Regions from separate parts of the Arthrobacter sp. zg-Y20 genome, predicted to be linked through region 2. Evidence: riboswitches for the same ligand, from Rfam matches in the RefSeq annotation. Region 2 holds a riboswitch; the other holds the start of a gene.
The links. Region 2 has a riboswitch for cyclic di-AMP ahead of QNO06_RS03225 (NlpC/P60 family protein). Riboswitches for the same ligand answer to the same signal wherever they lie in the genome.
Positions count from the first base shown of each region.

Region 1: it holds a riboswitch for cyclic di-AMP, as region 2 does, so the genes downstream of both, QNO06_RS08660 (C40 family peptidase) here and QNO06_RS03225 (NlpC/P60 family protein) in region 2, are expected to answer to the same signal.

Region 1 is NZ_CP126241.1:1,794,608-1,798,007, forward strand. Features, by position in the region: gene QNO06_RS08650 (ATP-binding protein) at 1-90, shown strand, start outside; gene QNO06_RS08655 (response regulator) at 87-761, shown strand; gene QNO06_RS08660 (C40 family peptidase) at 913-1,821, opposite strand; cyclic di-AMP (ydaO/yuaA leader) riboswitch at 1,826-1,979, opposite strand; gene QNO06_RS08665 (MFS transporter) at 2,411-3,400, shown strand, end outside.
Region 2 is NZ_CP126241.1:647,377-650,776, forward strand. Features, by position in the region: gene QNO06_RS03215 (iron-dependent transcriptional repressor DtxR) at 21-719, shown strand; cyclic di-AMP (ydaO/yuaA leader) riboswitch at 810-1,004, shown strand; gene QNO06_RS03220 (M23 family metallopeptidase) at 1,122-1,772, shown strand; cyclic di-AMP (ydaO/yuaA leader) riboswitch at 1,898-2,056, shown strand; gene QNO06_RS03225 (NlpC/P60 family protein) at 2,060-2,851, shown strand; gene QNO06_RS03230 (NlpC/P60 family protein) at 2,874-3,400, shown strand, end outside.

The DNA of each region.
Region 1 (3,400 bases), 1.1 Mb from region 2:
CCCGGCGGCGGGCTGACCATGGTCCTCTCGCTGCCGGCTGCAGCACGGGTTTCCATCCCGGGACGGTCCAATCGGGCGGTGGCGGGATGAAGATTCTGATAGCGGACGACGACGTCCAGATCCTGCGCGCCCTGCGCATCACCCTCGGCGCGTACGGGTACGAGGTAGTGACGGCTGAAAGCGGCAGCGCTGCCATCCGGAAGGCGGTGGACACGCATCCGGACCTGCTGGTCCTGGACCTGGGAATGCCCGGGCTCAGCGGGATGGACGTTATTGAAGCGGTCCGCGGGTGGAGTGCGGTGCCCATCCTGGTGGTGTCAGGCCGGGTGGACCCGGCAGACAAAGTCCGCGCCCTGGACCTGGGGGCTGACGACTATGTGACCAAGCCGTTTTCCACCGAGGAGCTGCTGGCCCGGATCCGTGCCCTGTCCCGCCGGGTGCCGGCCGCCGCCGGGCCCAGCGAGATCACGTTCGGCGCGGTCCGCGTGGACCTGGCCGCCCGGCGGATCGCCCGCCTCAAGGACGGCGCCGACGTCCGGCTGACGCCTACCGAGTGGCGCTTCCTCTCAGAACTGCTGGCCCATCCCGGGATGCTGGTGACCCAGCAGACCCTGCTGCACAACGTGTGGGGTCCCGGAACAACGGACTCCGGCTACCTGCGCCTGTACATCGGCCAGCTGCGGCGGAAGCTGGAGGCCGATCCGGCCAGTCCCGCCCACCTGCTGACCGAACACGGCATGGGATACCGGTTTGTGCCCTGACGGCCCGCTCCGGTCCGCGGGATTCAAAAGGGCCTGGGCAGATAACGTCAAGGACACTTAACAACAGAGCGTCCGTTCCCGGGAAGGGAACGGACGCTCTGTTTGGTCAGCGGACTAACGCCTGCCGGCCGTGCGATAGGGCGGTGAAGCCTTATGCGCGGTAGAACACGGGGCCGGAGCCGACGTTGACGGACTGGACTACGGTCTGGTTGCCGTTCCAGCCGCTGTGGATGGCTTCGCCGTTGCCTACGTAGATGGCAATGTGGGCCAGGCCCATGCCGCCGTCGGCGTAGTAGACCATGTCGCCGGGCTCCGGGGTGGAGACCTGGGTGCCGTATGCCGCCAGCTGGGCGGGAGCAAGGTCGCCTACGGAGTGGCCGGCGGCGCGGAGCGCAACCTCAACCAGCACGGTGCAGTCCTGGGCTGCGCCCAGCTGCGAGTAGGCCGAGGCCAGCATGATGGCGTTGGTGCCGCCCACCGGTGCAGCGGCCGGAGCCGGAGTCACGGAGGTGGCCTGCGTGCTGATCACGCCGGTGTTGGCGGCAGCGGCCTGGACCGGAGCGGCGTACGCCTCGGTGGAGTAGGACGCGGCAGCGTAGCTGAGCTCGGGGGCAGCAGCAGCGCCGTCACCGGACAAGGTCACAACGTCACCGGGGTAGATGACGGAGGCCATGGACAGGCCGTTGAGGGAGAGGATGTTCTCCAGGCTCGTACCGTAGGTGCTGGCGATGGCACCGAGGGTGTCACCGGCAACTACGGTGTGGGTGGAAGCGGCAGCCGGAGCGGCCACGGGAGCAGCCTCAACTACGGGGGCGGCAGCCGGAGCAGCCGGAGCAACCGGTGCGGCGGGTGCCGTGGTCTGGGTGGGTGTGTAGTTGTCGTTGGAGACAACGCCGGCGGAGGCCGGTGCTGCCATGCCGAGCATCAGGCCCGAACCTGCGGCGACAACGGCTGCGGTGCTGCCGATAGTCCGTCCGCGGGTAGCGGTGGCCAGTGAGATGGTGGACCAAACGCCGGTGGTCTCGGCGCGGTGGCGTCCCTGGGACTTGTTGAAAGACATGTAGATAACCTCTCCCGATACCTGCGAGGTGAGCTGTCGGATGCGGATGGGAGTCACCCGGCCGACCGGATTGAATCCGGTTTGGCTTAACCCCAAGGATTCAAGGAACCCGTAATTGGTTCCCCCGCCTCTGCCGTGGTGTTGCGTTCTGTGGACCCCGGACCAGCGGCAGAGCTAGGTAACAAGCCCGGGGGAGCCGCATCAGAAAGCGGCATGCGTTCAACCATACGAGACGGTTACGGTTGGATAACCATTTAGTGAGCAGCTTCTCTGGAGGGTGTGAGTGGCGCCGCTGTGTGCTACGCGCAGGTATTTACTTTGCTCCTGTTTAGTCACTCTGGCACCGGAAATTTCGGGCCGTTCCGTCTCGGTCCGGCTGCTGCGGGGCCGCATCCGGGTGGCGGTGCGCCCGGGAAGTGATACATGTGTGGTTCCTGATGCCCCTGATGGCTTTTCCGCTACCCCGCAGTCCTGTGGCCTTCGTCGCTTTTTCCTTCCGCAGCAGCCCGGGCGCCCGTGTCCGCGCGTAAGATCGTTAGGTCGCCTTCCAATCGGTGGCGGCGCGTATCGGAGAAAACAGGAGAACGCAGTGGCTGGCAGCGGTCAGAAATTATGGACCAAGGGATTTGTGCTGGCGATCATCACCAATCTGTTCCTCTCAATGGTGTTCTACCTGCTGATGACCAGCATGGCCCTGTATGCCGTTGAGGAATTCGCGGCCTCGGACAGCGCCGGCGGCTTCGCATCCGGTTCCTTTGTTATCGGCGCCCTGCTGGCCCGGGTTTTCGCGGGCAAGTTCCTCGACTTTGTCGGACGGCGCCGGCTGCTGATTGTCAGCCTGGCCGTCTTCGTTGTGGCGGCGCTCCTGTACATCCCGGCGGGCAGCCTGGCCCTGCTGCTTACCGTGCGGATCATCCACGGTGCAGCGTTCGGCGCGGCCAGCACGAGCCTTTCCGCGTCCGTGATGGGGCTAATCCCGATCAACCGGCGCGGGGAAGGCACCGGCTACTTCGGCATTTCGACCACACTGGCCACCGCCGTCGGGCCGTTCCTCGCCGTCATGCTGGTGGATTCGGTGAGTTACCGCGCCCTCTTCCTGGTCACCACCGCCTGCGCCGCGGTCGCACTTGTCCTGTCCCTGGTGCTGCGCCTGCCCGAGCGCACGCCCACGCCGGAGGAACAGAAGAACAAGTGGCGGATGCACCTGACGGACATCATTGATCCCGGAGCCTTGTCCATTGCCTCCGTAATGTTCATAGCCGGCGCCGCCTACGCGGGGGTCCTGTCCTTCCTGAACTCCTACGCCCAGTCCGAGGGCCTGGTCCTCGGTGCCAGCCTCTTCTTTGTGGTCTATGCCGCGGTGGTGCTGGTGTCCCGGCTCTTTGTGGGACGCATCCAGGACCGCCACGGCGACAATGCCGTGATTTACCCGACGCTGGTGTCCTTCGCCGCCGGCCTGGCCCTGCTGGCCTACGCACCCAACAACGCCGTTCTGGCCGTGGCCGGGATCTTCCTGGGCTTCGGATTCGGCGCCCTGATGCCGTGCGCCCAGGCGATCGCCGTCAGCATGGCACCGGCG
Region 2 (3,400 bases):
TCTACTAGGAGCGGCCCGTCATGACGGATCTCATTGACACAACTGAGATGTATCTCAGGACCATCCTGGAGCTGGAAGAAGAGAACATTGTGGCGCTGCGGGCACGTATTGCCGAGCGGCTGAGGCACTCAGGCCCCACCGTGTCCCAGACCGTTGGCCGGATGGAGCGTGACGGCCTCGTGGTGGTGGCGGGAACCCGCCGGCTCGAACTGACGGAACTGGGCCGCCGGCGCGCTACCGAGGTGATGCGCAAACACCGGCTCGCGGAGCGGCTGCTCTCGGACGTTATCGGCCTGGACTGGGCCTACGTCCACGACGAGGCCTGCCGGTGGGAACACGTGATGAGTGAGCGCGTGGAGCGCCGGCTGTATGAGCTGCTGGGACATCCCACGGAATCCCCTTACGGCAATCCGATTCCAGGCCTCGAGGGCATCGGCGGAGAGCCGGCACCGGTCTTCCACCAGGGCGTGCATGACCTGGTCTCTGCCGTGGCTGCCGTAGAGGCAGGATCCAAGCTGACCCTCCTGCGGCTGGCCGAACCCATCCAGGTGGAGCCGGAGCTGCTGTCCCAGCTGGATGAAGCCGGGCTCCGCCCCGGTGCGGAAATCACCGCCGAAGTCGTAGGCGGCTACATTTCCGTGCGTGTCCCCGGCATCGAAGGAGCGCTTGAATTGCCGGCAGAAGTGGCCGCACACGTTTTTGTGGCACACGCCGGGTAACGGAATGGTTACTTTTGGGACATTTACCCTATAGTGAATTCCGACGTTGAAACACCATCGTTATCCGGTCTGTCCGCCGAGCCCTGCCAACGGACCGGAGCACCAAACTCGTCAGGCAGGGGCGGAGGACCCAATTTCCGGCAGTAGAACTGCCTTGGGGTGAAGCCTTCCGGAGGCCGGCGGCAAAACGTGCATAGAAGCACGCAGTGCCGGCGGTGAGCCGAGGGCCGAGTTTCTCTACTCGAATCCGACAGCTAACTTCGCAGGCGTTCCAAGAGAGGGAAACACTTGTCGAAGCATGCTGCTTCGGGGCGCCGCCGTGCGGCTGCCCCTGTTGCGCCCGCCCGCCGGCGCAGCTCCCCGCCCTCCGGGCGCAGGCGGGTTGAAACAAAAACCCTGTCCATGGGTGGAGCCGCCCAGAAGGTGGCCATCACCGCCGCCACATCAGGCCTGATCCTCACCGCAGCGCTGCCCACCTCCGCGGCCGCTGACGATCCCGTCCAGCCGCAGCCGGTTTCAGCCGACACGCCGGTCTCCGCGGATGCCAACGCGAACATCGGATTTGCCCGCGCCGGGTTGAGCAGCAGCTATGACCCGGACGCCAAGCTGGCTTCCGTCGGCGTGGCAGCAGGGTCCCACGCGGTCCCCGCGGCCGCCAAGGGCACGCTGTCCACCCCGCTGGATTCTGCGCTGGTGGAGACATCGGGATTCGGCCACCGCGTCAGCCCCATTACGGGCGCAGCCGGGGAAATGCATAACGGCCAGGATTTCGCCGCCACCTGCGGCACCGCAGTAAACGCAGCGGCTTCCGGAAAAGTGGTCTTTGCCGGCTGGCACCCCTACGGCGGCGGCAACCGCGTTGTCATTGACCACGGCAACGGGGTCGAAACCACCTATAACCACCTCTCCGCCATTTCCGTGTCGGTAGGCAGCGAAATCAAGCGCGGAAACCTGGTGGGAGCAAGCGGAACAACGGGCTCTTCCACGGGTTGCCACCTGCATTTCGAGGTCATGGTAAACGGCGAAGTAGTGGACCCACTGAACTGGTTGTAACCGCACGAATATCATTTCGTGACCGGAACGTGACATAGCGCAAATGTTGCTGTACGCTCGTCCTCGTGCCCGATTGGCCAAAGATCGGGCACCTTCGAACAGATCGCCTAGCTCTGCCACTGTTTGAAGTCCGTTCGCAGAATCGCATGGCAGAGGCGGGGGAACCAATTTCGGGTTTCGCAAGAAGCCCTTGGGGTTAAGTTGCAAATGGCCTTAGGCCTGGCAACCGGGTGACTCCCATCCGAATCCGACAGCTCACCTCGTAGGCAATTGGGAGAGGCAAACCTGTGTCATCACACGCTCATGGCCGCCGTCGCGCAGCCACCGTTCAGACCAACCCGATCACTGCACTTTCCAAGGCAGTCAGCAGCAACGCAGGCATGGTAGGCCGTCAGGCCGCCGTCGTTGTGGCAGCATCCGGCCTCGTGCTGGCTGCAGGACTCCCTGCACAGGCAGCGTCCGTCAGCATGGACCGCCAGGCACTCGAATCCACCCCGCTGAACGTTGTAGCCGGGACAGTCAAGGCTAATGCGGACGCGGACGTAAAGCTCGCGGTCATGGAAGCACCCAGCTCCACCTCCGGCGCAGACTACCGTGCACAGGTAGCAGCTGAAGAAGCCGCAGTCGCAGCAGCTGCTGAGGCTCAGGCCCAGCAGGCAGCAGCAACCCAGCGTGCCGCTGCTTCCCGTGTTGCCGCACCTGTTGCAAACGGCGCAGTACAGACCGCATCCTCCACTCCCGCAGCACCGGCCGCTGACGCCGTAGCTCCGGGCAATGTGGCCGCCGGCCTCGTGGCCTCGGCTTACAGCCAGATCGGCGTGGCACAGGATTGCACCGCCATGGTCGAGAAGGCCCTGCGCTCCGTCGGCAAGTCCGTCGGCGACCTGGCTCCCGGCCAGTTCTTCCAGTACGGCACCGTTGTTGGCAGCCCCGCTCCCGGTGACCTGGTCATCAGTGCTACCCACGTCGCCATCTACGTTGGCAACGGACAGGTCATCAGCGGCGGTCTGAACGGTATGAACACCGGTCTGCACAGCCTCTCCGACCTGCACGGCTACAGCTTCGTCCGCGTCTCCTAAGCCCTGGTCTCCGAGAACAATCATGACCTCGACAATTGAGCGCGCCCGCCACCGGGCGCCGGTTGAACGCACCAGCACGCTGAACGCCCTTGCAGGTGCGGTCAGTGCAAACGCAGGAACGGTTGGCCGCCAGGCTGCCGTTATCGCAGCTGCCTCAGGCTTGGTCCTCACCACCGGTGTGGCCGCCAATGCTTCCGGCACGGAGCCCCTGCGGGATGTCCAGACGAGCACCCTGGATCTCACGGCAGCAAAGCTCGACAAAGTGTCTGCAGAAGCTGTGCTTCACTTTGAGTTCGAAGGCATTGCGGGCACCACTCCCGCGCCGGCGCCGGCAGCCCCTGTGGTGGAAGAGGCGCAGACCGCTCTCCAGGTTCAGGAAATGCCGGCCGCAGGTGCTGCGCAGGTTGCCCGTCCGGCATCCAACACAGCTCCGGCGGCAGGGGTCAACACCGCCGCCGCACCGGCACCGCAGGGCAGCCCCTCAGGGCTGGCCGCCACCATTGCTGCAGCAGCCTACGCCCAGCTGGGCGTCAACCAGGACTGCACCAT